One region of the Streptococcus anginosus subsp. whileyi MAS624 genome, then DNA from elsewhere that is predicted to be linked to it. Evidence: predicted binding sites of a transcription regulator. Region 1 holds the regulator's gene; each other region holds the start of a gene.

Region 1 (11,081 bases):
CACGTCGTATCATGCTCATGGTCAAAGCTGGTCCAGGAACTGATGCAACGATTCAGGCACTTTTACCTTTCCTTGATAAGGGAGATATCTTGATTGACGGTGGAAATACTTTTTATAAAGACACCATTCGTCGTTCAGAAGAATTGGCGAATTCAGGAATCAATTTCATCGGAACAGGTGTATCCGGTGGTGAAAAAGGTGCGCTTGAAGGACCGTCTATCATGCCTGGTGGGCAAAAAGAAGCTTATGAATTAGTAGCAGACGTGTTGGAAGAAATTTCAGCCAAAGCACCAGAAGACGGTGCGCCATGTGTGACTTACATCGGTCCAAACGGTGCAGGTCATTATGTAAAAATGGTTCACAATGGGATTGAATATGGTGATATGCAATTGATTGCGGAAAGCTATGATTTAATGCAACACTTGCTTGGATTTTCAGCAGCAGAAATGGCTGACATCTTTACAGAATGGAATAAAGGTGAGTTGGATAGCTATCTGATTGAAATCACTGCTGATATTTTGACTCGTAAAGATGATGAAGGTCAAGATGGACCAATCGTTGATTACATTTTGGATGCGGCTGGAAATAAAGGAACTGGTAAATGGACGAGCCAATCAGCTCTTGACTTTGGTGTGCCGCTTCCGCTCATTACAGAGTCTGTCTTTGCACGCTATATTTCTGCTTATAAAGATGAACGTGTGGCTGCAAGCAAGGTTCTTCCAAAACCAGCTGCATTTAAATTTGAAGGAGACAAAGCTGAATTGATTGAAAAAATTCGTCAAGCCCTCTACTTCTCAAAAATTATGTCTTATGCACAAGGTTTCTCACAATTGCGTGTAGCATCTAAAGAGCAGGATTGGAATCTTCCGTTTGGTGAAATTGCTTCTATTTGGCGTGCTGGTTGTATCATTCGTGCTCGTTTCTTGCAAAAAATTACAGATGCATACGGACATAATCCAGATCTTGCAAACTTACTGCTTGACGAATATTTTATGGACGTCACTGCCAAATACCAACAAGCTGTTCGTGATGTAGTGGCGTTGGCTGTTCAAGCAGGTGTGCCGGTACCAACGTTCTCTAGTGCGATTGCTTACTTTGATAGCTATCGTGCAGAAAACTTGCCAGCCAATTTAATTCAAGCGCAACGCGATTACTTTGGTGCGCATACGTATGAACGCAAGGACAAAGAAGGAATTTACCACTATTCTTGGTATGATGAAAAATAGGATAGGCTATGGCGAAGCGGATTTTATTAGTTGAGAAAGAAAAAAAATTAGCGCAATTTATTGGCTTAGAATTACAAAAAGAAGGTTATCGGGTTGATCTTTTCGAAACGGGAAAAGATGCTTTGGCGTCTGCGAGAGCTAATCAATACGATTTATTCCTGTTGAATTTTACGCTTGACGATATGACAGGAACAGAATTTGCCGCACAATTAAGTGTGATAAAGCCTGCTTCGGTCATCATTGTATTGGATAATCGTGATAATATTCTTCAATATACTGAGGAAATCCAACGCTTTGCTGTTGCTTACATGGTAGAACCATTCATTGTGACGGACTTAGTTGAAAAAATTTCTGCCATTTTTCGTGGGCGTGATTTTATTGACCAGCATTGTAGTCAGATGAAAGTTCCAACATCTTATCGGAATCTTCGGATTGATGTGCAAAATCATACAGTTTATCGAGGTGAAGAAGTGATTGCTTTGACTCGAAGAGAGTATGATTTATTAGCAACATTGATGGGAAGTCATCAGGCTTTAAGCCGTGAACAGTTGTTAGAACGCGTGTGGAAATACGAAGGAGCTGTTGAAACAAATGTTGTCGATGTTTATATTCGCTATCTTCGTAGTAAAATTGATATAGCGGGGCAAAAAAGTTATATAAAAACCGTGCGTGGTGTTGGTTATGCTATGCAAGAATAACTCTGAGGTGCAGGAAATATCGTTTTTCTGCACTTTTCTAATGGGCGTATTTCCCTAGTCTATTACAATTTGTAAGCAAGAAATAGGAAAAATTTTTAAAATATTATATAAAAACGCTTTACAAAATAGAAATATATGATATAATTAAAGAGTCAAATAAATGCAAACGTTTGCGGAAAGCGCTTGCGGAAAATTTTATAAGGAGATATGAATGATGAAAGAGACATTCAAAAACATATTCAGTTTCGAATTTTGGCAAAAATTCGGAAAAGCTCTGATGGTCGTTATCGCAGTAATGCCCGCGGCTGGTTTGATGATCAGTATTGGTAAGTCAATTCCAATGATCAATCCAAACGTAGCTGCTCTTGTTACAACAGGCGGTATTCTTGAGCAAATTGGTTGGGGAGTTATCGGAAACCTTCACATTTTGTTTGCATTAGCTATTGGAGGTAGCTGGGCAAAGGAACGTGCTGGTGGTGCATTTGCAGCTGGTCTGTCCTTTATCTTGATTAACCGTATTACTGGGGTTATGTTTGGTGTGACTTCAGATTTATTGGCAAAAGATGGTGCAACTGTTCGTACTTTGTTTGGCACTTCAATCAAAGTAGCTGATTATTTTGTAAGTGTACTGGAAGCCCCAGCTCTTAACATGGGTGTTTTCGTTGGTATTATTGCCGGTTTTGTGGGAGCAACAGCTTACAACAAATATTATAATTTCCGCAAATTACCAGATGCACTCTCATTCTTCAATGGGAAACGTTTTGTACCATTTGTCGTTATTTGGCGCTCAGCTGTTGTAGCGATTATTCTTTCAGCTGTTTGGCCAGTTATTCAAACAGGTATTAACTCATTTGGTATCTGGATTGCCAACTCACAAGATACAGCGCCATTCTTGGCACCATTCTTGTATGGTACTTTAGAACGTCTCTTGCTTCCATTTGGTTTGCACCACATGTTGACGATTCCAATGAACTACACTTCAATTGGTGGTACGTATGAAGTATTGACTGGTGCAGCGAAGGGAACACAAGTATTTGGTCAAGACCCACTTTGGTTAGCTTGGGTGACAGACCTTGTAAACTTGAAAGGTTCAGATGCGTCTCAATATCAACATCTTTTAAACAGCGTGACTCCAGCTCGTTTTAAAGTTGGACAAATGATTGGTTCATTTGGTATTTTGATGGGTGTTGTATTTGCTATCTATCGTAATGTTGATGCAGATAAAAAGCATAAATACAGAGGGATGATGACTGCAACAGCACTTGCAACATTCTTGACAGGTGTGACAGAACCAATTGAATATATGTTCATGTTTGTTGCAATGCCTCTTTACTTAGTGTATGCAGTTGTGCAAGGGTTAGCCTTTGCAATGGCTGACGTTGTTCACTTGCGTGTTCACTCATTTGGTTCTATCGAATTCTTAACTCGTACCCCACTTGCAATCAACGCTGGTTTGGGTATGGATATTGTGAACTTTATTTGGGTAACAATTCTCTTTGCAGTGATAATGTACTTCATTGCAAACTTCATGATTAAGAAATTTAACTACGCAACTCCAGGACGTAATGGTAACTATGAAACAGCTGATGGAGAAGATGGTGATTCATCTGCTCAAGCTGGTGGCAAAGTAGCTGAAGCTTCTCAAGCAGTAAATATTATCAACCTTCTTGGCGGACGCGCAAATATCGTTGATGTAGATGCCTGTATGACACGTCTCCGTGTGACTGTCAAAGATGCTGAAAAAGTTGGTACAGAAGAACAATGGAAAGCTGAAGGAGCAATGGGCTTGGTGATGAAAGGCCAAGGTGTTCAAGCCATTTATGGTCCGAAAGCGGACGTTCTGAAATCTGATATTCAAGACTTACTTGACTCAGGTGAAGTGATTCCCGAAACTCTTCCGAGTCAAATGACAGCTTCACAAGCAGCAGAAGTGAGCTACAAAGGTGTAACAGAAGAAATTGAAACGGTTGCTGATGGTGAAGTTATTGCTATCTCTGATGTCAAAGATCCTGTCTTTTCACAAAAAATGATGGGTGACGGATTTGCTGTTGAACCTGAAAATGGAAATATCTACTCACCAGTAGCAGGTACGATTACAAGCATTTTCCCTACAAAACATGCTCTTGGTCTCTTGACTGATAGTGGTCTTGAAGTGCTTGTTCATATCGGACTTGATACGGTCAGTCTTGAAGGTAAACCATTTGAAGTGCATGTTGCAGAAGGGCAAAAAGTTGCAGCAGGTGATCTTCTTGTGACAGCTGATTTAGAAGCTATCAAAGCAGCAGGTCGTGAAACTTCAACAGTTGTTGTCTTCACAAATGCACAAGCTATTAAATCTGTAACTGTTGAAACATTCGGCAAAGTAGCAGTGAAAACAGTTGTTGCTAAAGTAGAATTGTAAATAGAAAAGAGAAATCATGGCAAAATTCCTGACTTTAAATACTCATAGTTGGATGGAAGATGAGCAAGGAAAAAAGCTAGATCAACTAGCTGAGCGGATTCTTCAAGAAAAATATGATGTCATTTGCCTGCAGGAAGTCAATCAAGAAATGGAGTCTGAACAGGTTGTTCAGGCTCCATTTTATTATGCGGTAGATGGCGCCATTGCGATTCATAAGGACCATTTTGCGTGTTGTTTAGTTGAAAAATTAGCTAAGAGAGGTCTCATTTATCATTGGTCCTGGGCTTATAATCATATTGGTTTTGATCGGTTTCATGAGGGAGTCGCTATTTTATCCTTAAAGCCGTTGAAACCAAGTGAGTTATTGGTTTCAGATGCCAACGATCCAACGGATTATCACACTAGAAAAGTACTTTTGGTGGAAACAGAAGTAGATGGACGGCTTGTAACGGTGGCTTCCTGTCATTTTTCTTGGTGGGACAAAGGCTTCCAAGAAGAATGGGTACAAGTAGAAAAAGAATTGTTGCAGCGCGATATGCCTCTAGTATTGATGGGAGATTTTAACAATCCCGTCGGTTATGAGGGTTATCGGCACATTCTAAAAAGTCCGCTTGCTCTGCAAGACAGTCATGTTGTTGCGGCTACAGTCATTGGTACAGCAACAGTTGAAGGCGATATTGCCGGCTGGGCTGAAAACAAGGATGCTCTAAAAATTGATTATATCTTTACGAGTAAAGATTTTAACGTTAAAAAATCTGCTGTTGTTTTTGACGGCAAAGCAACACCTGTCGTTAGTGACCATTTTGGGTTAGAAGCAGAAGTTGCATTTTAACAATCAAAAACGGGAAGTTCAAGATAAAACTTCCCGTTTTTGATTGTCATTCTTTAGAGGTGTGGCGTTTTCCAGCATTGATAGCATCGGCTTCAGTCATGGTGACTACTCTGTCAAACCGTGTATTGCGTGGCATATTATCTATACTGTACCAATAAACCTCAGCAGTTCCGTTACGAGCTACATAAACGGTTCGTTCCTGCTGTTGAGCTTCTTGTACTGCAGCGGCCTCTTGTTGTCGCTGCGCTTGAGCAGCCGCAGCTTCTTCTTGTTTTCGTTTTTCTTCCGCTTGTTTAGCTATTTCTTGTTCTTTTGCTGCTTTTTCCGCTTCCTTTTTCTTCTCTTCCTCAGAGGCTTTCTCCTTCTTTGCCTGTTTCTCTTTTTTACCTAGAGCAATATATTGCTCGTTTTCTTTTTTGTAGGAGTCAAACTCATTTTTTAATGCTTTGTAATCTTTAGCGGCTTTTTCATTGCTTTTTGTTAATTTTTGAATCTGTACTTTATATTCTTCTCTATTTTCGCGCTGGTTTCCTTTGGTAGAAAAGGAAACCAACAAAAGAACAATTAAAGCTAGAATAGCAATATTCTTTTTGTCTTTAAAAAAGGCAACAGAAAAAAATCTTTTCATCATAATTCTCCTTAAAATGATAACGTTTACAATTTATTATATAAAATTTTTTGAGAGAAGTAAATAGGATAACGGATTATTATATGTTTTCGTGAGGAAGTTCCTATCTTTTGTTATTTCTTAAAACATGGTATAATGAAGTATTAAGAATTCAGGAGGGAAGCAGATGCGTTGTCCTAAGTGTGGTGGTAGTAAATCAAGTGTTATTGACAGTCGACAAGCAGAAGATGGCAACACAATCCGTCGTCGGCGTGAGTGTGATGAATGTCAGTATCGCTTTACGACTTATGAACGTGTAGAAGAACGGACGCTCGTTGTCGTTAAAAAGGATGGCACGCGGGAACAATTTTCAAGAGATAAGATCTTTAATGGAATCATTCGTTCGGCGCAAAAACGTCCTGTTTCTAGTGATGAGATTGAAGCAATTGTTAGCCGAATTGAGCAAAAAGTGCGCAGTAGTAATGAAAATGAGATCGCAAGCGAGTATATCGGTGGTTTGGTTATGGAAGAGTTGGCGGATTTAGATGAAATTACTTATGTTCGTTTTGCTAGTGTTTATCGTAGCTTTAAAGATGTGAGCGAGCTGGAAAGCCTCTTGAAACAGATTACAAAAACAGCGAAAAAGAAAAAGGAACAATAGATGAAACCGAATGATCAATTTTCTTTTGTGAAGAATAATCTGATTAGTCAGGACAGCACCAATTTGATTCGTCTGTATTTGCCAATTTTAGGGTTTCATGCAACCTCTATCTATCAGTATTTTCTTGCTTTTTGGGATAATGGAAAATCATCTTATACTTTTGGGCACATTTTGAATCATCTCAATCTGGGGATGAATGCCTTGCAAAAAAGTTTAGAAATGTTGTCCGCTATGCAGTTAGTAGAGCTTTATCATACGGAGAATCATTTTCAGGTCTATTTGCAGCCCACATTAGCGTCTGGTGAATTTTTAAGCAATCCCGTTTATAGACGCCTGCTAGAAAAGAAGATTGGTGAAGCTGCAGTAGAAGCTTTGTTGCCTAGTCACCCAAGTGGTGAGAAGCAAGATGTGAAGCTGTCAGAGATTTTTCAAGTGGAAGATGCAAAGGTAGAGCCGCAATCAAAACAGAATCATTTTGACTTGGATTACTTTAAACAATTGATGGCGCGAGAAAACTTGCGTTTTGAAAACGAAAAAGAAGATTTGCTGGTACTCTTTGCTATTTCAGAGCAACAAAATTGGACTTGGTATGAGACCTATTTGTTGGCTAAGGAAACGGCTGTCGGTCATGTGATTTCAACCAAGCGAATGAAGCAAAAATTAAATCAAAAGCCTGCTGCAAGTGGATTTTCTAATGCTGAACAAACGATTATTCGAGAGGCTAAGAGTAGGTCAGCCATGCAGTTTTTGGCAGAAATCAAAAAAACAAAGCATGCGACAATCACACGAGGAGAACGTCAGTGTTTGCAAGAATTGGCAAATTTGGGACTGTTAGATGAAGTGATCAATGTGATTTTGCTATTGACTTTTAACAAAGTGGATTCGGCTAATCTCAATGAAAAATACGCTTTGAAAGTAGCAAATGACTTTTCATATCAAGAAGTGTCATCGGCAGAAGAAGCAGTTTTGCGGATTCGTGAACGAAATCAACAACCAAGCAAAAAAGCAAATCAAACGGCTACTTCAAAGAGCAATGTTCCCGACTGGAGCAATCCTGACTATAAGAATGAAACAAGTGCTGAAAAGCAGGCTGAGCTAGAGGAGCAAAAGAGAAAACTTTTAGCGAAATTAGACCAAGGAGGTGACTAGATGGAGAGTGTTGGACAAACGATGGCGCATAGGAAACAAGCTCGTCAATTTGACTATGAAGAGTTGGTGAAACAAATCGTTGCCGATCCAGATGTGGCGGCTTTTATCCAGTCTGAGCGATTGACACCTGCTGAAATCAAACGAAGCATTTCTAAGTTTAATCAGTATATTTCGGAGCGAAACCGTTTCTTGCTAGGTGATAAAGCGTATATTGCCAAAGGCTATAAGCCGATATTGGTGAAGAATGAGGGGTATGCAGACGTTTCTTATGAAGAAACTCCAGAACTAGTCGAAGCGCAGAAACAAGCAACTATCAATGCACGGTTAAATTTAATTAGTCTTCCGGCTAGTCTCAAGGAAGCTAGTTTGGCAAAAGTGGATTTGGACGATGTTGGTCGTTATAAGGCTTTTGAGTTGCTGACGAATTTTGTGGCAGATTATCCAAACTACAAAAAAGCGATTTACCTTTATGGTGATTTTGGTGTGGGAAAAAGTTACATGATGGCAGCCTTAGCACATGATTTGTCGGAAAAACGCAGTGTTTCCACGACCTTGCTTCATTATCCTAGTTTTGTTTTGGATGTAAAGAATGCTATTTCTTCTGGTCTGGTTAAGGAAAAGATTGATGAAGTAAAAGTAGCGCAAGTATTGATTTTGGATGATATCGGTGCGGAGCAATCAAGTCCGTGGATGCGAGATGAGATTTTGCAGGTTATTTTACAGCACCGGATGCAGGAAAATTTGCCAACTTTCTTTACATCGAATTTTAATTTTGTGGATTTGGAACGGCATTTTGCGACATCCAAAAACGGAGATGAAACTTGGCAGGCTCGTCGGGTCATGGAAAGAATAAAATTCTTAGCAGAGGAAGTTCGTCTGGAAGGAGAAAATCGCCGATGAATGAAACGATTGATTTGATGAAAAAGCATACTTCTGTTCGTCGTTTTACAGAGGAGCAAATTTCAGATGAAGATTTGAAAGCGATTATTGACGCTGGTCGAGCAGCCTCCAGCTGGAAGAACTTCCAGTCTTATTCGATTATTGTTGTTCGCAGTCAGAAAAAGAAAGCAGCCTTGTTTGATTTGGTGCCTCAGGATGCTATTCGTCAGTCGTCTGTTTTTCTTCTTTTTATCGGAGACCTCAATCGAGCTGAGAAAGGTGTGCGACTTCACACAGATGCCTTTTACCCACAAGGAGTGGAGAATCTTCTGATTAGTTCTGTTGATGCTAGTCTGGTCGCGCAGAATACTCTTTTGGCGGCTGAAAGCTTGGGATACGGCGGGGTCATTATTGGCTTGATTCGCTATGCTTCTAGGGAAATAGCAGAGCTGTTTAACTTACCAGATTATACGTACCCTATTTTTGGAATGGCTTTGGGAAAGCCGGATCAGCACCATGCTGTTAAACCACGCCTGCCGTATGAAACAGTCGTTTTTGAAGAAAACTATCAAGAACAGGACACGTCTGTTATTCAGGCTTATGATCAGGTTCAGGCAGACTATGCTGGGAAGCGTGCAACAGATACGTGGAGCGAACGGTTGACGAATCAATTTGCTCAAAAGCCCAATCCTGCTAGTCAGAATCTATTACAAGACAAGAAATTATTGTAAAATAAAGGGAGTGAGACAAAAATCGCTCATTTCGAAACAATTCGATTTTGTTGGCTCACCCTGCACAGCTCGAAAGGTTTGGGAAACCTTCCGAGGTTGGAAATAAACTCAAGTAAAGCTTGACATCAAAAGGGTGTAAAAGTTGATTTATCAGCGTATTAGACCCCACTTAGCAGTGTTTTGTTGGCACTAATTGCTTAAAATCAATAGAGTTTCTCCAAACCGCTGCGCCCTGTAATTATAACTACATAAACAAGCGAAGCTGAGCATTTTGTCCCAGCTTCTTGGAACAGAAAGAGGAACACTATGGCTTTACCAACCATTGCCATTGTCGGCCGTCCTAATGTCGGCAAATCAACGCTTTTTAATCGGATTGCCGGGGAGCGGATTTCGATTGTTGAGGATGTTGAAGGAGTAACCAGAGACCGTATTTATGCAACGGCTGAGTGGCTGAATCGCAAGTTTAGCATGATTGATACAGGCGGGATTGATGACGTAGATGCACCTTTTATGGAGCAAATCAAGCACCAAGCAGAGATTGCTATGGAGGAAGCGGATGTCATCGTTTTTGTGGTGTCTGGAAAAGAAGGTATTACAGATGCGGATGAATATGTGGCTCGTATGCTCTACAAGACCCACAAGCCGATTATTCTAGCGGTTAATAAAGTAGATAACCCAGAGATGCGTAGTGAAATTTTTGATTTTTATGCGCTTGGTTTGGGTGACCCTTATCCCGTTTCTTCTGTTCATGGGATTGGCACGGGGGATATCTTAGATGCCATTGTGGAAAATCTCCCCAATGAAGAAGCAGCTGAAAATCCAGACATGATTAAATTCAGCCTCATCGGTCGTCCCAATGTCGGCAAGTCTAGCCTAATCAATGCGATTTTAGGAGAAGACCGTGTGATTGCTAGTCCTGTGGCTGGAACTACTCGTGATGCGATTGATACGGTCTTTACGGACAATGAGGGACAAGAATTTACCATGATTGATACAGCGGGTATGCGTAAGTCAGGTAAGGTCTATGAAAATACAGAGAAGTATTCTGTTATGCGAGCTATGCGAGCCATTGACCGTTCCGATGTTGTGCTCATGGTGCTCAATGCTGAAGAGGGGATTCGCGAGTATGATAAGCGGATTGCTGGTTTTGCTCATGAAGCAGGTAAAGGAATTATTATCGTTGTTAACAAGTGGGATACGCTGGAAAAAGATAACAAGACCATGCAAAATTGGGAAGCCGATATTCGCGACCAATTTCAGTATCTCTCTTATGCACCGATTGTCTTTGTATCAGCTCTGACTAAGCAACGTTTGCATCAATTGCCAGGCATGATTAAGAGAATTAGTCAAAGTCAAAATACTCGCATTCCGTCAGCTGTTCTCAACGACGTCATCATGGATGCCATTGCGATTAATCCGACACCGACCGACAAAGGCAAACGGCTGAAAATCTTCTATGCGACACAAGTTGCGACCAAACCGCCAACCTTTGTTATTTTCGTCAATGAAGAAGAGCTCATGCACTTTTCTTATATGCGCTTCCTAGAAAATCAAATCCGCAAAGCTTTCGTATTTGAAGGGACACCAATTCATCTCATTGCCAGAAAGCGGAAGTAGGGCGGAACTAACTAAACAAGGCTGAACATAAAAATAGTAGAAGTGGTACAGTAGATAACTAGTCTAACGTACTTATGTGAGAAAGAAATATAAATTGGATAAATATTGCTAAAGTGGTGCTCATTGGAATTGCAAGTGCAGCTTATGTGAATATTCATTATGATGATAGAAAGTACAAACCGTTTGGTTTTCGCTATTGGTTATCACTTTTTAGTTTGATAGTTGTAGGAATTGCACATCTTTTCTTGGCTGCTATAACATTGGGCATCATTTGGTTGAT
Region 2 (7,891 bases), 870 kb from region 1:
GGACAAACGGAACTGTAACGGATATGCTCTCAAACGAAAATTACACAGGTACTTATGTCTTCAATATGCAAGAAAAATCAGTGTTGACACCCAGAAGCTTCAAATTCCATCCAAAAGAGGAATGGGGCAGGGTGCATAACCATCATGAAGCTATTATCTCTCAGGAAGAATTTGATAAGGTTCAAGCCATAAAAGAAAGCAGACGCTTTATTAAAGGTAAGAATACTGATTATCCTTGGAGACAGCATTCACCACTTCAAGGATTTGCTAAATGCCCTACTTGTAATCATATATTGGGATTTGTTCAGTCGAAAAGACCGAGGCTTGATGGAAGCGTGAGGGTACACAAGTATTTTCATTGTAGAATTTGCAAATGCAACAATGTGGAACATAAGAATTCAAGAGCGGAGAAACTTGAAGAGCAGGTTTTAGCTCTTATTAAAGAAAAATATGGTGAGGTTAAAGCTGAGCAAAAGGATAAGATAAGCGTTAAAGATTTGGAAAAACAAGTCGAAAGACTTGAAGCTAAAAAGACTTCAGACTTTGAAAAATACAAACTCGGCAAGATGACAAAGCTCAAATTCATAGAAAGTAAAAAGAGTATCGACAAAGCACTTGAAAGCCTATCGGAAAGAATAGCGGAACTTTCTAAACAAGATGAGGTAGTTAAGGATAATGAGCTTACAAGGGAGCTAATGGAAAAGTATATTGACTCTGTCCTATGTGAGGGAAGCATTGTTCAGAAAATCATATGGAAATAGACGCAAGAGGGAGTGAGAAATCACTCTCTTTTGTTGTCTAAAAATAGACAATATATTTTGTGTCATTCGCTTGACACGAGAGGGATGTGACGGTTTATTTTGCCAATTCAAATATTCACCCCAAAGCAGAATACCAACGCCGTGCCTATGTTGCCCAAAAATTTGTTCACGATTTCAATGAAAATACTGGTAATCATGTTCAATATTTAGAAGCCCCCTATGAGCCGCAAGAATTTTTCCGAACAGTACACGGTTTGGAAGAAGAGCCGGAGGGTGGCGATCGTTGTAAAGTCTGTTATGATTATCGCTTGGATAAAACGGCACAAGTGGCGGTTGATTTGGGATTTGACTATTTTGGAAGTGCCTTGACAATCAGCCCTCATAAAAATTCGCAGACAATCAATAGCGTTGGAATTGAAGTACAGAAAGTCTATGCAACCCAGTATCTTCCGAGTGATTTTAAGAAAAATCAGGGCTATAAGCGATCGGTCGAAATGTGCGAGGAGTACGACATTTATCGCCAATGCTATTGTGGTTGTGTATTTGCAGCACAGGCGCAAGGAATTGACCTCGTTCAGATTAAAAAAGATGCGACAGCTTTTTTGAAAGGGAAAGATTTAGAAAAAGATTATTCGCATATTAAATTTACTGTCACGAATGGAGAATCCTAAAAATAACGCTTGTATTGAAGCTAATCGTGCTTCTTTGTACAAGGTTATTTTTGTTTATACATTTAGAAGTTTTATATCTTGACGTCATCAATATATTGTGTTATCATCTTCTTTGGCACAATATATGGTGGTTAGGCTGAGGCTGATAACCTGATATTGGATAGATTTGGGAGGTGCAGGAAGATAGTGATTATTTTAGCGGGCATGATTGGGGTAGGTAAGACGACTTACACTTATCGATTAGCCGAGGAATTAGGAACGCAGCCATTTTTTGAACCGGTAGAAGAAAATCCTATTTTGGATAAATATTATGAAGACCCTGATAAATATGGTTTTGCTTTGCAGATTTACTTTCTAAACAAACGCTTTAAAATGATTAAAGCGGCCTATCATGATGACAATAACATTCTAGATCGTTCTATTTATGAAGACGCTTTGTTTACTTATATCAATACACTCAAGGGAAGTATCAGTGAGCAAGAGTATGATATCTACTTGGAACTTTTGGACAATATGATGGAAGAAATCCAAGGTCTGCCTAAGAAAGCGCCAGATTTGTTGATTTATTTAGATGGTAGTTTCGACCATATTATGAACAATATCAAAAAACGCGGTCGCAATTATGAGCAACCAAATGAAGAAAATGGACTAGCTGACTACTACCAACTGCTTTATAAGCATTATCAAAATTGGTATGAGGATTACAACTACAGTCCTAAAATGAGAATTGCAACGGATGATTTAGATATTGCAAATCCAAATGACTGGAATCACGTCTACCAACAAATTCAACAAAAATGAAAACGATTGGGCTTGAAAAATGAGTCTAATCAAGAAAGTTTCGAAATAGCTTCGAGATTTTTGTATACATCAATAAAAAAGAGAGACAGATGATAACTGATCGACAAACGAAAATTCTTCAAGAAGCTAGAGATTTTGCTTATGCTGAACTGAAAGACGAAACAAGCGGACATGATTGGTGGCATATTGTACGTGTCACAAATATTGCTGTAGAAATTGCCAAACAAGAACGAGCAGATGTTTTTATTTGTGAGCTAGCTGCCTTACTACATGATATAGCTGACGGGAAGTTAAATGAGAGTGAAGAAGTGGGCTTGCAAAAGGTTGAGCAATGGCTACAGAATCATCAGGCTTCAGAGGCGGAAATAGCTCATGTGTTAGAGATTGTTTCAACAATGTCATTTAAAGGTGATCATCAACAGAAGAATGTTAGCACTTTGGAGGGGAAAATTGTTCAAGACGCTGACCGTTTGGATGCGATTGGAGCGATTGGAATAGCGCGAGCTATGGCTTATTCTGGATATACGGGCAGACCCATTCATGACCCTGCCTTGCGACCGCGAGAAGATATGACGGTAGAAGAATATCGAAGCAATAAAGGAACAGCAATTCTACATTTTTATGAAAAGTTGTTGAAGTTAAAAGATTTGATGAATACAAATTATGCCAAGCAATTAGCCATGGGCAGGCATCGCTTTTTGGAAGAATACCTAGAGCAATTCTACGCAGAATGGGATGCGAAAAAGTGACAATTAAAGATACGAAAAAGCTGAGAATATGATTTCCCAGCTTTTTTGAATGCGATAGAAATAGCAACTAGATTATTTACGAAAAGCATCAATGATGTAGGTAAAGCCAGCAACTAAAAATGCAAAGGCAACGACATAAACGACAAAGACACTTGTAGCTACTGGATTGAACAGAATCGCTAGACCTAGTAAAAATGCAAGCAACGCTATCCACATGATATGGTTGCCAATAATAGGGAAAATCAATCCCAGACGATTGCCTTTAAAGAAAGCTATAATGGCTTCTACAATTAACCAAATTCCTAAAACAGTTGGAATGACAACCGGCAGGGTCACAAAGCCATAGGCAACGAGGTAAAGAGCTAAGAGAAGATTAACAATCCCTTGGAAAAGATAAACTGGTGAGCGAAGCTCTTTTGGTACAGAGAAATAGCCTAAAATAGCTGCTATAGAAGCAACCAGTAAACCAAATGCAATCCACCAGCTGTAAGCAACAAGATTAGCTGCTGGGTTTGTAAATAGAAAAAGTGCTAAAAGGACAAAAACAACTCCTGCAAGGAATAGCAATAAACGATTAGAAAATTTCATTTCAATACCCCCCTATATAGTATAGTTTGATAATGAAAGTATTTTACATATTTTTATAGGAAATGTCAATAAAATAAATGGACAATTTGGAAGTTTCAGTCTGATTCATGAAAAGAAAATCAGTTTTTATCATTTTGAAAATAAAAAGAGAAGATAAAATTTGTCTTCTCTACATGAAAATATTGTATGGCATCAAAGCAAAAGTAACTGGCTTTACACTATTTGTTAAGATGTAATTTGATTCAAAAAGAAAAGATAGATTTAAAAGTGGGGCAAATGATGGGGCAAAAATAGTTGAGAGTAAGTGAAAAAGCCTATATGATAGGCTTTTGTATGTAAATATTAGATGCCCCCTACAAGTATATTAGAATATATAGCACTCAACGATTATTGATTTTCTGAGCTTTTCATGCTTTATAAGTAGGTATATGAGTTTGGGAACAGTATAATGCACGGCAAATTCACGGCAAAAATTAGATGATGGGATTTAATGTTTTAGGTTGATTTAAAATTTTTTGAATTTTTTGCTTGCGTTTCTGTATTTCATATGATAGAATTAAAGTGTAAGATACGATAGAACAAAGAAAGGAGAGAAAATGAGTCGAGAATATAAAACGGTTCGAGTTGCTCACGAAACTAAATACTGGATAAATGAGCTTATTTTCTTAAAGGAAGAACAGCTGAAAAGTGAAAAGAATTCTTTAATAGATAAGTATGAGTCAATATTGAAAGAATATGAAGATTTTTCTCAGGGATATTCTCCTACTTTATCCATAATGGTCTCAAGTGGAAGTATTTTGGAAGCTGCTTATTATTTTGTAAAAGCGAAAGATGATAGAAAAGAGATTGAGTGGTCTCAAGTCTTTGCAGAAATAGCAAGCCAAAAAGTAGATTATTCGCAAGAAGTTGGGACGATTACCCCAAGATTTTATCTATTTAGCGACGTGTTGCAAGGGTTAGAGGATTATAGATATAAACTAAAACCAGAATCTATGCAAAGAGTAATCAATTTAAACTATGTTATAAAAATATTCATATACCTTTACTATCGTTCACAAATAGAGGAAATTGAATTGTTTAAGGCAAAAAGGAATAACAAATAATAAGGGTGGGTTTCATCTTTATTATTTACTAACAAAGTTTTATAGTGTTATACACTTTATTTTTTGGACAACGAGTTCTATCGAGTGTTACACAGAGAAACAAAAGGAGAGAAAATGAGGGCACGAGCTTCGCCAATACTTATTAAGAATATTGACTTTAGCTGCAACAATAAGATAGAGAAATGGAGAAAACATGAAAACTTTTAAAGAAATTTTTGACAAAGAAAATATGGAAATGCCGAATGAGAATGGAATTAAGCGAGTACAAAGTTTTAATTCAAATGTATCAGTAGACTTTATATTAGATGATGAATCACGAGAGTTCCTCAAGCGAAATTTACCATTTGCTAAAATTAATGAGCCTACTTTGAAAAAGATTGCAGAAAATATTCTTATTCTTAATCGGCAGAAACATCGTGTTTCTGATAAAACTCGACTTTCCTTGATGAATGAACCGGTTTATCAAGGATATAGAAATACTTCTTTTTACAGCTCTGTAAGTGAATCTTAAAACTGTGAGGGAGATTTTTTCTCCCCTACATTCATTATTAAAAAGAAATGGAGAATATAAAAAATGAAAAATTACTTTTGGATAACAACGTCCTTTGTTCTATTAGCGATAATTTCCGTTTTAGCTGGCTTCACAGCAAAAGGCATAGATTTTACAGCCTATACACCATGGCTATCTATTAAATGTGCTCTGTTGCTCTCTGTTGCAGTTCTGTTAATTCAGCTTCCTGCAATTATTGTAATGTTCATTGAAAATATAGGTAAATCAAAATGACTGATAATTTTAAAACATATGTATTCTTTCTAATATTTGTAATATTAGCTAGCATAGGAGTTTTTACGCTCCCTCAAGGGCATTTTCTTTCAAATGTTTCCCTTTTTATTGGGTGTATTTCACTGCTTATTTCTACCTACTATTTCACAAAAATCAAGCTCATAGGAATCTATGATTTGCTAAAAGAGTTTATAGATAAAATAAAGGGCGTTTAAATGTTTAAAATAAGGCAAACAGCAGATCTCACAAAAAGCTCCTTTTTATCGAGTGTAAGATTAAGACGTTTTCATTGGGCATTATTATTCAGCCTTGGTATAGCTTCGATTTTTGTTGTAACAAATACTAGGTTTTCTGATTTGATAAAAACTTTACTTATTGCGCTAATTTTAAATGTAATTTATAAATTCCATTTAAAGTTAAAATCACTAAGATATAATCTTGAAAATTATTTGCTAATTCGCGAGCGATTGTTGTGGGTTTTGTACACCAACCGACTTTATACTGCTGCTAAGAACAGCACGGGTTATGAGAAAATTGTTCGGTCTGCTGTTTTAGAATATGCCCTCAATAAAAAAGAAGGTTATATTTTGGTCAAAGCTCTTATCACAGGGGACGAGTTCTCCAAAAAAGTCCAGTTGCTTGATGACGTAATTGCAGGGGCACTAGAACTAGAGCTGGAAGAAAAAATTATTCGCCCTAGTTTTGTAGAGTACCACTTTTACTACAAAAAACCAGAAAGGCTAATTCTACAATCTCACGATCAAAAGCAAGTAATCAACAATCTTGATATCGACTTAGGGTACGGAATAGTCTATAACCCAGTAAAATGCCCTCATATTTTAGTTTCGGGAGGTACAGGAAGCGGAAAGTCGGTTTTTATATCTTTCCTAATTTTAGAATTTCTCAAACGTCAATCAACTGTCTATATAGCGGATCCTAAAAATTCTGATCTAGGTAGCTTGTCACATTACTTTGGAAAAAAATATGTAGCAACCACTCTTAACAATATCGCTCGTGTTGTACGGTTAGTAGTTGAAGAAATCCGGGAACGATATCAATATATGCGTGATAACTTTCAATACGGCTCAAATTTTACCGACCATGGATTTAAACCAGTGTGGCTCATTTTTGACGAAATGGGAGCATTCCAAGCTTCAGGAACAGATAAAAAATCAAAAGAAGTTATTACTGAAGTCATGGACGGTATCAAGCAAATTATTCTATTGGGTCGGCAAGCTGGAGTATTTATTCTTATCTCTGCTCAGCAAATGCGTTCAGAGACGTTGAATACTGATTTAAGAGATAATCTCGGCTTGAGAATTGCCTTAGGTGCAAATTCAAGCGAAGGCTACCGCATGGTGTTTGGTTCTGCTACTCCTGACAAGTTAAAACCTATTGAAGAAAAAGGAGCAGGCTATCTCTATATGCAAGGTTCAGGTAAGGGAACCGCACAATATTGGGAAAGCCCTTACTTAGATACCAAACAATTTCATTTTATAAGCGAACTACAATTATATTTAGAGGAGGAAACGAATCAAATGTCCTAAAAATTTGATGTAAAAAGATGAGGTCTTTAGGACTAGCGAAATAGGGACGATTGCCAGGGGGCAGAATCGAGCGGAGCGTTCCTCTTTTCGCTAGGGAGAAAGAGCCCACCGACTGCTTTAGCAGGAGGTCAGAGAATCCCCCCAGTACTAATAGGGGGCGATTGACGTTAAAAGCTGTATAACTGTATATTATTTTAAATAAGAAAGGATTTTAACTATGAAAGAAACTGTTGTTGTTCTAGCTATCTCTACTAAGAAAGAGAAAGGCTGGTTGAAAATTGCCACTTTACGTGATTCTTGGGGCGATCTTGGTATGCACTTTGATAAAGGAAGATTTAGTGGTATTTTTGTATCTCCTGGCATTTATGAAGTTGAAGTTGTTAATAATGCTTCATTTGGTCAAAATGCTCAGTATGAAGTGATTCAAGCTAGAAAGATTGGAACTTTTGAAGAATTAATTGAAATGGCGGAATTAAATAATAAATAATTTATATTTTAGGGTAAGACTGGGCCTGCCAGCTTTGCTGGCAAGTAGGGCGTGGTCAGTGGAACGGCAGTCTTACCCTAAAATTTAAGTATTTATAGAATGTTTTAATTTTAGTTTTTTGAAGGAGAAATTTCATGGATAGAGAAGTTTTAAATCGGGCTCCCTCTAATAGCCCGATAAGTATACATCAAATGTCTGATAAGAGTTACTCCAAATTTCAAGAGGAGGTATCTTTGAAGTATGGATTCATTGGTCTGAAATTAGACAAATTGAGTTTAACTGCTGAAGTTAGCGAAGAATTTCATTCTGCGATTCTTAACGGGAGTTTTATCCTATATGATTACTTTGGTGTAGTTGAACCAAATTTAAATAGAAATGGTGAACTATCTAGTTATAAAGG
Region 3 (11,081 bases), 110 kb from region 1:
AAGCTGATTGATGAAGCCAATGGTTTTGAATGGCAGTTACCTGCTCGGAGTTATAAATACACTTCGGTTTCAGACGTCACGCCAAAAGAAGGTATTTTTGACGAAGTAGGCTTCAATGAACATGGAGTATCTATATCAGCCACTGTTTCTGCAAAAGCAAATAAAGCTATTCAAAAAGTTGATCCTTATGTTGAAAAAGGCTTAGCAGAGTCTATTATGACTACAGTCGTTTTACCACATGTAAAAACGGCTCGTGAAGGTGTGGAACTCATCGCGGAGATTGTCAAAAAGCAAGGTGCTGCTGAAGGCAATATCGTGACAATTGCGGATAAGACGGGTGTTTGGTACATGGAAATCCTCTCTGGCCACCAATATGTTGCCATTAAATATCCCGATGATAAATATAGTGTTTTCCCTAATACTTTCTTCTTAGGAAGTGTTGATTTTAATGACAAGGAAAATGTCATTGCTTCAGAAAATGTGGAAAAAGTAGCGCGTGATGCTAATTCTTACAAGGAGATTGATGGTAAATTCCATATTTCCCAATCTTATAATCCACCAATGTCAGAGGCAGATCGTTCGCGTGCTTGGGCAGGTATTAAGGCTTTGAATCCAGACGCACCAGTCAATTATGATGATAAATATTTTGATTTGTTGCAATCTAGCAATAAGAAAATCAGTGTTGCAGATGTGATGCGGATGCAGCGGAATCGTTTTGAAGGAACGCAATTCAAACCACTAGACCAAATGGAATTAGACGGTAAAGGCATTCCTCAACGTGGAAAAGTAGATCCAGTCTATAAATATCCGCTTGGCAACCCAAACGTAATGGAAGCACACATTTTCCAATTGAAAGATAATATCCCTGCTAGCATGGGTGGTGGCACAATGTGGCTTTCTGTCGGTAGTCCTCGATTTGCACCATACTTGCCATACTATGGAAATATCAACAATACTTATGCTGCTTATCAAGTTGATACAACGAAATATGACAAAGATTCTTGGTACTGGGTTGCGTCACACATTTACGATATGGCGGCCAAATACCAAAAATTATTTGGCAATAGTGTACAGGAAAAATGGAAAGCTTTGGAAGCACGATTGATTGAAGAACAAGCCAAATTAGATGAACAATACGCAGCTGCAGGTGGAGCTTCGTCAGAAGAAGTGACTGCGTCTAGTATGGCGCGTGCAGAGGAAGTCTTCAAAGAAATGAAAGCTCTAGAAGCTGAAATGGAAGAAAAGATTAAAAATGAGCAAACGCCACCAAGCTCTAGCTTAGAACCATCTTCAAGTACAAGTGAGTCATCTTCAACCACATCTTCCACTTCGTCTACATCTCAATCTTCGTCAAGTACAAATGAAACGTCTACATCTAGTTCATCAGATACTGAAAAACCTAAACCAAGCGAAACTTCTGATACCTTAGTGGATACAGCCACAGGGGTTCGCTTGCAAAATGCAGATTTGGTGAAAGCTAATCTCAAATTAGCAGTTAAAAAGACGATTGAAGAAAACGCAGATAGCTATGACATTACCTTGACCAATCCAAAAGGCGAAGCAGTGTCACAAGTCAGTTCAACAGTAGTGACAGTACCAGTGAAGCAAGGTGCTACGGTGGATTCTGTTTATGCTATGAAAGACGGCAAGCAAGCGGAAAAATTTGATTTTGTTCTCAACAAAGATCAAACGATTAGCTTTAAAACAACACACTTCTCTACTTACAAAGTAAATTACAAAGTTGTCAAAGAAACGCCAAAACAAAATAAACGTGGCTTCCTTCCGTCAACTGGTGAAAAAGTAACCTTCCTCGGTTTGGTAGGAATTGTCATTTTAGGAGTTGTCATCTTCATCTTAGCAAAACGTTCAAAAAAGAATAATGACTAGTTGAAGCAAGAAAATCAACATCATGTTGAAGAATTCCCTCAAAGTTGGATACAAAACTAACTTTGGGGGATTTTTATATGAATTGGATAAATTTCTACATTAAATTGACAATGATAATATTATTTTTGACAATAATAGTTGTCAAAGTGACATGAATGAGTTACAATAGAGATGAAAGGAGAGGAGCATATGAAGTTGAGAAATCGGCTCAAGGAACTTCGAGCAAGAGATAGGATCAATCAAACAGAACTAGCCAGAAAAGCAGGAGTTTCTCGACAAACCGTCAGTTTGATTGAGCGGGGAGAGTATGCTCCGTCTGTTATCATTGCCTTGAAGATTGCACATATTTTTGGCGAAAACGCAGAAAATGTATTTTATCTAAAGGAGAATAGCGATGAAAAAATGGATGAAAATTAGCGTTTTACTAGTAGTGAGTGTTTTGCTAGGAATTTTTGTAGCAAGTAGTTGGCTAGGAAATTTCCATTTTCCAACTTTTTTAAATAGCATACTTTGGGGTTGGATGATTCGTGTGCTCAATCTGCTTTTATTCTGCATGACAATTTATTTACTACAGTCTAGTCGGACAATTCAAAGGCAGTCATATTCTATATGGACAATATTGTCTCCAAAAGACAATTGAGCAGGTTCGGCATTTTAAATTGCCAATCGTTACATTTCCTGAAGATGTTTTAGCCTTGATGAAGACCTATGATGAAGCAGAAAGAGAAGCACATTATGAGCAGAGCTTTAAGATTCTTTTTCAGTTAAATCAGTTCATTTTGCCAGCGTTCTACATCCTCCTGTTTACTATTTCGCTTCTATTACGTGAAGTTCAATACCTTCCTATTGCAATCGTGGTCTTTATCCACCTCTACATCAATGTAGTAAATATTTCTATGATAAAGAAATACTTTAAATAAGGCTGGTCAAAAAGTATCTCTGACTCTATCTCATTTAGTGATAAGCGAATAGCACAGTAGGTGATTGCTCAAAGCATTGCTTTGAGGTGGCGGATAGGGCTTGCGAAGCAAGTCTCAAACCTGTTCGCTTTTCAAGCTAGAAAGAACACTTTTGACGAAAACTCTGTTTTCTTTATCCACCGCCTCAACAGTCAGGGAGACTGTTGAGCAGTCTTGCATGTAGGGAACTACGAACTTAAATTTTTCAAGATAAGTTCTGTCCCAATCTTATGAAACATAACTAGTTATACGAGGAGCATTTTAATGAAAAAAATAGCCCATCTTGGACTTGGAATTTTAAAATTATTGGGACTGATTGTGTTAGTCATGGCTATCAATGGCATTCCTATGTTGTTTCTAGCTAGAGGGCAAGATTTGCCCGTGTATATAGAAATTTTACTGGTGTTAGCCTACCTTGTGCTCGTGTTTTTTGCTATCCGCACTTTATGGAGAAGATACCAAACACACATCTCAAAAGACGTCAAAGTTCTGTCGTTTTCTTGGGGAGATTTTGGAAAAGCCTTGTTATTCTTTTTAGCGGCAAGAATAGTAGCAGTAGTTGGAACTTATCTAAATATCCTTTTAACAGGGCAAAGTACGACCAGTAATGATAGTGCTTTACAAAGTCTAGGAAAAATTATGTCTGTTAATCATATCTTTTTTGCTCTGTTATATGTAGTAACTGTTGCAATAATAGCTCCGGTGATTGAAGAATTAGTATTCCGTGGTTTTGCGACAATCTTTTTCTTTGAGAAAGATCAAAAAATATCAGCAGCCATCATAACATCTATCATTTTTGCACTTCCTCATATTTCAAAATGGACAGAGTTTCCACTTTATTTTGCCATGGGATTAGTGCTTTATGCTGCCTTTGCACGTCGAGGAAATCTCAAGGATTCAATAGCTGTGCATATTTTAAACAACACACCAGCAGCTCTCGTTATGCTGCTTACGATGTTTCAATAGTGGTTTAAAAATGGCAAATCATTCATAATTTAAAATCAAAAACACGAAAGGAGTAGTACCACTTATTGTTGGTATGTCCCATTCGTGTTTTTGTGTTATTAGATGTTATTTTTGTTAATTGATATTTTATAACCCGTAATTATAATCATCATCTTGCATGGCTTCAACTTCACCAAGAAGATAACCGTTTCCGACTTGAGAAAAGAAGTCATGGTTAGAGGTTCCAGTTGAAATACCATTCATGACAATCGGATTGACGTCATCAGCTGTATCAGGGAAAAGTGGGTCTTGACCAAGATTCATCAGAGCTTTATTAGCATTATACCGAAGGAAAGTTTTGACTTCTTCCGTCCATCCGACGCCGTCATACAAAGTTTCTGTATAGCCTTCTTCGTTTTCATAGAGGGTGTAGAGCAGGTCGTACATCCACTCTCGGAAAGTTTCTTGTTCTTCTTCTGGCAATTCGTTAAAGCCTAATTGGAATTTATAACCGATATACGTTCCGTGGACAGATTCATCACGGATAATCAATTTGATGATTTCAGCTACATTGGCCAACTTGTTATTTCCAAGATAGTAGAGCGGAGTAAAGAAACCAGAGTAGAAGAGGAAGGTTTCCAGAAAGACACTGGCAACCTTCTTTTCAAGAACATTTCCATTGAGGTAAATCTCATTGATAATTTCAGCTTTCTTTTGCAAATAAGGGTTTGTATTCGTCCATTCAAAAATTTCGTCAATTTCTGATTTCGTGTTAAGGGTTGAGAAAATAGATGAATACGATTTGGCATGAACAGACTCCATGAATTGGATGTTATTCAACACAGCCTCTTCATGAGGTGTACGAATATCCCCTCGGATAGCTTCAACACCTGATTGGGATTGCATCGTATCCAATAATGTTAATCCGCCAAAGACCTTACCAACAAGGTCTTTTTCTTCAGGTGATAATTTTCTCCAGTCATCCAAATCGTTGGAGAGGGGGATTCGTGTATCGAGCCAGAATTGCTCGGTCAGTTTTTCCCAAGTAGATTTATCAATGACATCTTCAATGGCATTCCAATTTATGGCTTTGTAATAGGTTTTCATGTTGATTACTTTCTTTTATTCCAGTTGATTTTTATCGTTTACAGATAGTTTAAAATTGTTCTGAAAGGCTTTTAGAAACTTTATATAGTACAGAAAAATCTCGCTTCATAGCAGTTGTTGTACTAATATAATATTAAATCACGCAGCTCTCACACTGATTCGCTCCAACTTCGCCGCCATCATCTGTAAAGGTGCGGACATAGTAGATTGATTTAATGCCCTTGTTAAAGGCATAGTTGCGCAGGATAGACAGGTCGCGCGTGGTTTGTTTGCTTTCAGTTTTCCATTCGTAGAGTCCCTGTGGAATGTCGCTACGCATAAAGAGGGTCAGAGATAATCCTTGATCCACGTGCTCAGTCGCTGCTGCATAGACATCAATGACCTTGCGCATGTCCATATCATAAGCGCTGGTGTAGTAAGGAATCGTCTCAGTTGATAGACCAGCTGCTGGATAGTAGATTTTTCCAATTTTCTTTTCTTGGCGTTCTTCGATGCGTTGCGTAATAGGGTGGATAGAAGCAGATACATCATTGATATAGCTGATAGAGCCATTCGGTGCAACAGCTAAGCGATTTTGGTGATAAAGACCGTCTGTCATGACTTTTTCGCGTAGCTCAGTCCAATCTTTAGCAGAAGGGATAAAGATATTTTCAAAGAGTTTTTTAACTCGGTCAGATTTCGGTACAAATTCACCAGTCACATATTTGTCGAAGTATAAACCATTTGCATAATCAGACTTTTCAAAGTTGTGGAAGGTCATACCACGCTCGCGGGCAATATTATTGGATTCAACAAGGGTCCAATAATTCATGAGCATAAAGTAAATACTAGTAAACTCAACAGATTCAGCTGAACCATATTCAATCAACTGTTGAGCCAGATAACTGTGTAAGCCCATGGCTCCTAGCCCAAAAGTATGAGCTAAGCTATTGCCATGATCAATAGTCGGAACGGCTTTGATGTGAGAGCTATCTGTAACAAACGTTAGCGCCCGCGTCATGGTACGGATAGACTTACCGAAATCTGGTGAAGTCATCATATTGACTACATTGGTCGACCCAAGATTGCAAGAAACATCCGTTCCTAAACGAACGAATTCTTGAGCGTCATTCAAGAGACTTGGTTCTTGGACTTGCAGGATTTCGGAGCAGAGATTGCTCATGATAATCTTGCCGTCTACTGGATTAGCACGATTAGCAGTATCGATATTAACTACATAAGGATAGCCAGATTCCTGCTGCAACTTGGAAATCTCAGTTTCTAAATCACGAGCTTTAATCTTTGTTTTGTTAATCTTAGGATTGGCAACCAATTCGTCGTATTTTTCAGTAATATCAATATAGGCAAATGGAACGCCATATTCCCGTTCGATAGAGTAAGGGCTAAAGAGATACATATCTTCGTTCTTTCGAGCCAATTCATAAAATTTATCTGGAATGACAACGCCCAAAGAAAGGGTTTTTACCCGTACTTTTTCATCAGCATTCTCTTTCTTAGTTGAAAGAAAAGCGATAATATCTGGGTGAAAGACATTAAGATAAACAACACCAGCTCCCTGACGTTGGCCTAATTGATTAGAGTACGAAAAACTGTCTTCAAAGAGCTTCATAACTGGTACCACACCAGAAGCAGCTCCTTCATAACCTTTGATAGGGGCACCCGCTTCCCGCAGGTTACTGAGGGAAATTCCAACGCCACCGCCAATCCGAGATAGCTGCAGAGCAGAGTTAATGGAGCGGCCGATAGAGTTCATATCATCTGTTACTTGGATGAGGAAGCAAGAAACTAGTTCACCGCGACGGGCACGTCCTGCATTGAGGAAGCTTGGTGTAGCCGGTTGATAGCGCTGGTGAATAATTTCATTGGCAATATCCTTGGCGATTGCTTCATTACCGTTGGCAAAATAGAGCGCGTTAAATAGAACACGATCTTCCATGCTTTCAAGGTAATACTCGCCGTCATTTGTTTTGAGAGCGTATTGATTGTAGAATTTATAAGCTGCCATGAAAGATTTAAAGTGGAAATCTTGCTCATGAATGAAGGAAGCTAGCTCTTCGATGTATTCAGGTGAATAAAGCTGGATGAATTCTTTTTCTAAATAGTTTTCTTGAATTAAATAGTGAATTTTTTCTGTGATAGAAGAGAATTTTTTCGTATTTGGTTCAACATTTTCTTTAAAGAATGCTTCCAAGGCTTCCTTATCTTTGTGAAGCATAATCTGTCCGTTGATTGGACGGTTGATTTCGTTATTCAGACGGAAATACGTCACGTCTTCGAGTTGTTTAAGTCCCATATTGTTCCTTTTCTAAATGTTAGGCTTGATATTTGGCAAAAGAAAGAGGGGTGGGCAAGAACTAAAAATTGAAAATTTTAGTTCGTAGTCTCACCCCACAAAATTACTCAACAGTTTTGAAAGTTGTTGAGGTGGTGAACGAAGAAAATAAAGTTTTCATCAAAGGTACTCTTCCGAGTATAAAAAGTGAACGGAGAAGGTCTTGTCTAGTTATCGCAGTTTTAACCATTTCTCCCATTAGGTACATGTCATAAATTATGATAATTTTTTCAATTTACCTGGTTGAAAACCGGAAAATGCTTCCGTTGGAGTTTGAACGACTGGAGCAGCATTAAAGCCTAAGCTTTTCACATGATCGATGTATTCAGGCTGTTCGTCCAAATTGATTTCACGATATTCTACATGGTTAGTGTCTAAGAAGCGTTTTGTCATTTTACATTGAACACAATTATTTTTTGAGTAAATAGTTACCATAATGAACTCCTAATTTCTTTAAATTCAGTATGGAATTAGTATATCCAAAGCAGGGAATTTTGTCAACTATTATGTTCTAAATATTGTGTTTTGTTTTGGGGTTTTAAATACCATGATACTAGATATAGTGTTTTCTTGGAAAAAGAAAAAGATAGAATGAACTCCTGTTTTGGGCTTCGTTAGACTAAGCTTTCCTTAGGGAACAATGGATTAAAAATGTGTCAATCAATTGGACAGTGAAAATCTCGTTTTAATGAAATTTCAGTAATTCTCATAAAAAAGACTTGCTGAATACACATAAAATTCTTGAAAAAATTTTACAAAGATGTTATAATCTAGAATTGTAAGGGTTATCACATGAGACCCCAAAAAGATTACATTAAAGGAGAGTCAAACTATGGCTTCTAAAGATTTCCACATTGTGGCAGAAACAGGTATTCACGCACGTCCAGCAACTTTGTTAGTTCAAACTGCTAGCAAATTTGCTTCAGATATTACTCTTGAATACAAAGGTAAATCAGTAAACCTCAAATCAATCATGGGTGTTATGAGCCTTGGTGTTGGTCAAGGGGCTGATGTAACAATTACTGCAGAAGGTGCAGACGCTGATGATGCAATTGTAGCAATCGCAGAAACAATGACAAAAGAAGGATTGGCTTAACATGACAGAAATGCTAAAAGGAATTGCAGCATCTGATGGTGTTGCTGTTGCTAAGGCATATCTACTTGTTCAACCGGATTTATCATTTGAGACTGCTTCAGTCGAAGATACAAATGCAGAAGAGGCTCGTTTGGATGTAGCTCTTGAAGCTTCACAGAACGAGCTTTCTGTTATCCGTGAGAAAGCAGTAGAAAGCCTTGGAGAAGAAGCAGCTCAAGTATTTGATGCTCACTTAATGGTACTTTCTGACCCAGAAATGATTGGTCAGATTAAAGAAACAATTCGTGCAAAAAAAGTGAATGCTGAAGCAGGTCTGAAAGAAGTAACAGACATGTTCATCACTCTCTTTGAAAATATGGAAGATAATCCATACATGCAAGAACGTGCGGCAGATATTCGCGACGTGACCAAACGTGTGTTGGCTCACTTGCTTGGTGTACGCTTGCCAAACCCTGCTATGATCAATGAAGAAGTGGTTGTGATTGCCCATGACTTGACTCCTTCTGATACCGCTCAATTAGATAAAAACTTTGTTAAAGCTTTTGTAACCAATATTGGTGGACGTACAAGTCACTCAGCTATTATGGCTCGTACTCTTGAAATTGCTGCGGTTCTTGGAACAAATAACATTACCGAATTAGTAAAAGACGGTGATACAGTTGCTGTGAATGGAATTACTGGTGAGGTTATTATCAATCCAACAGAAGAACAAGTTGCAACCTTTAAAGCAGCGGGTGAAGCCTATGCAAAACAAAAAGCTGAATGGGATTTGCTGAAAGATGCTGAAACAGTAACAGCTGACGGAAAACATTTTGAACTGGCTGCAAACATCGGTACACCAAAAGATGTTGAAGGTGTCAACGCTAATGGCGCTGAAGCTGTCGGACTTTACCGTACTGAGTTTCTTTATATGGATTCGCAAGATTTCCCAACAGAAGATGAGCAATATGAAGCTTACAAAGCTGTCTTGGAAGGAATGAATGGCAAACCAGTTGTTGTCCGTACAATGGACATCGGTGGCGACAAAGAACTTCCTTACTTTGATTTACCAAAAGAAATGAATCCATTCCTTGGATTCCGTGCTCTTCGTATTTCTATTTCTGAAACAGGCAATGCAATGTTCCGCACACAATTACGTGCACTGTTGCGTGCATCTGTGCATGGACAATTGCGTATCATGTTCCCAATGGTTGCTTTGTTGACTGAATTCCGTGCAGCAAAGGGCATTTTAGAAGAAGAAAAAGCTAAATTGCTTGCAGAAGGTGTGGCAGTTGCGGACAATATTCAAGTTGGTATCATGATTGAAATTCCAGCGGCAGCAATGCTCGCTGACCAATTTGCAAAAGAAGTTGACTTCTTCTCAATTGGTACCAATGACTTGATTCAATACACAATGGCTGCTGACCGTATGAATGAACAAGTATCCTATCTTTACCAACCATACAATCCTTCTATCCTTCGCTTAGTGGATCGAGTGGTCAAAGCTGCTCACGCTGAAGGTAAGTGGGCTGGTATGTGTGGTGAAATGGCAGGCGATCAAACTGCTGTTCCACTTCTAGTTGGTATCGGTTTGGATGAGTTCTCAATGAGTGCAACATCTGTTCTTCGTACACGTAGCTTGATGAAGAAATTGGATACGAAGAAGATGCAAGAACTCGCTCAACGTGCTCTTACAGAATGTGCAACGATGGAAGAAGTTCTTGAACTTGAAAAAGAATATCTTGATTTTGAATAATATCGAAACGGAAACCATTGTCAATTAAGACAATTGGAATTTCAGTTATTGAAAGAGGGCGTTGTTGTCCTCTTTTTTACATTGCAGATAATTTAGGTTTTCCATGCTCCTTTTTACTTCCTTTTAGCTAATTTTGCTATAATAATAATTATGAATAACTTGATTCAATCAAAATTAGAATTGCTGCCGACTAGTCCCGGTTGCTATATTCATAAAGATAAAAATGGTACCATTATTTACGTAGGTAAGGCTAAGAATTTGCGCAATCGGGTGCGCTCTTATTTTCGTGGGAGTCATGATACTAAGACTGAAGCGCTGGTGTCTGAGATTGAGGATTTTGAGTTTATTGTCACGGAGTCTAATATTGAAGCCCTGTTGCTTGAAATCAATCTGATTAAGGAAAATCAGCCTAAGTACAACATCATGCTCAAGGATGATAAGTCCTACCCTTTTATCAAAATTACCAATGAGAAATATCCACGTCTAATTATTACGCGTCAGGTCAAGAAAGACGGTGGCTTGTATTTTGGTCCTTATCCTGATGTAGGTGCTGCCAATGAAATTAAGCGTCTGCTGGATCGAATTTTCCCTTTTCGCAAGTGTACCAATCCGCCTGAGAAGGTTTGTTTCTACTACCACATCGGACAGTGCCGAGCTCACACTATTTGCCATAATGAGCAGCATTTTTTTCAAAATATGGCTCAGGAAGTAGCAGATTTCCTCAAAGGTCATGATAATAAGATTATTGATGAATTGAAAGGAAAAATGACTAGTGCTGCTGAAAAGATGGAATTTGAAAAAGCGGCTGAATACCGAGATTTGCTTCAAAGTATTGCGACACTTCGCACCAAGCAACGAGTGATGGCGAAGGATTTGCAGAATCGGGATGTCTTTGGCTATTATGTGGACAAAGGATGGATGTGCGTACAGGTTTTCTTTGTCCGTCAAGGAAAACTCATTGAGCGAGACGTGAATATGTTTCCTTATTACAATGATCCCGATGAGGATTTTCTGACCTAT

What was found. The regulator NrdR, encoded in region 1, represses ribonucleotide reductase genes. The targets are predictions, from matches to a motif close to ACACNATATATNGTGT.
Region 2: the regulator NrdR is predicted to act here: its motif matches at 1,548-1,563, upstream of ANG_RS09625 (deoxynucleoside kinase).
Region 3: the regulator NrdR is predicted to act here: its motif matches at 7,781-7,796, upstream of nrdH (glutaredoxin-like protein NrdH).

What each region holds. Positions count from the first base shown of each region.
Region 1 is NZ_AP013072.1:664,729-675,809, forward strand. It holds gene gndA (NADP-dependent phosphogluconate dehydrogenase) at 1-1,226, shown strand, start outside; gene ANG_RS03415 (response regulator transcription factor) at 1,235-1,924, shown strand; gene ANG_RS03420 (PTS transporter subunit IIBC) at 2,136-4,325, shown strand; gene ANG_RS03425 (endonuclease/exonuclease/phosphatase family protein) at 4,342-5,157, shown strand; gene ANG_RS03430 (hypothetical protein) at 5,204-5,785, opposite strand; gene nrdR (transcriptional regulator NrdR) at 5,952-6,425, shown strand; gene ANG_RS03440 (DNA helicase) at 6,426-7,574, shown strand; gene dnaI (primosomal protein DnaI) at 7,575-8,474, shown strand; gene ANG_RS03450 (NADPH-dependent oxidoreductase) at 8,471-9,184, shown strand; gene der (ribosome biogenesis GTPase Der) at 9,491-10,801, shown strand; gene ANG_RS03460 (hypothetical protein) at 10,915-11,081, shown strand, end outside.
Region 2 is NZ_AP013072.1:1,917,525-1,925,415, reverse strand. It holds gene ANG_RS09635 (recombinase family protein) at 1-761, shown strand, start outside; partial or broken gene ANG_RS09630 (epoxyqueuosine reductase QueH) at 845-1,432, shown strand; gene ANG_RS09625 (deoxynucleoside kinase) at 1,619-2,233, shown strand; gene ANG_RS09620 (HD domain-containing protein) at 2,323-2,982, shown strand; gene ANG_RS09615 (DUF308 domain-containing protein) at 3,055-3,570, opposite strand; gene ANG_RS09610 (hypothetical protein) at 4,167-4,673, shown strand; gene ANG_RS09605 (hypothetical protein) at 4,867-5,184, shown strand; gene ANG_RS09600 (hypothetical protein) at 5,248-5,457, shown strand; gene ANG_RS09590 (FtsK/SpoIIIE domain-containing protein) at 5,673-7,004, shown strand; gene ANG_RS09585 (hypothetical protein) at 7,222-7,491, shown strand; gene ANG_RS09580 (replication initiation protein) at 7,626-7,891, shown strand, end outside.
Region 3 is NZ_AP013072.1:778,541-789,621, forward strand. It holds gene ANG_RS03990 (C69 family dipeptidase) at 1-1,887, shown strand, start outside; gene ANG_RS03995 (helix-turn-helix transcriptional regulator) at 2,077-2,304, shown strand; gene ANG_RS11370 (hypothetical protein) at 2,282-2,527, shown strand; gene ANG_RS11375 (DUF3169 family protein) at 2,547-2,807, shown strand; gene ANG_RS04010 (CPBP family intramembrane glutamic endopeptidase) at 3,111-3,812, shown strand; gene nrdF (class 1b ribonucleoside-diphosphate reductase subunit beta) at 3,939-4,898, opposite strand; gene nrdE (class 1b ribonucleoside-diphosphate reductase subunit alpha) at 5,032-7,191, opposite strand; gene nrdH (glutaredoxin-like protein NrdH) at 7,447-7,665, opposite strand; gene ANG_RS04030 (phosphocarrier protein HPr) at 8,063-8,326, shown strand; gene ptsP (phosphoenolpyruvate--protein phosphotransferase) at 8,328-10,061, shown strand; gene uvrC (excinuclease ABC subunit UvrC) at 10,212-11,081, shown strand, end outside.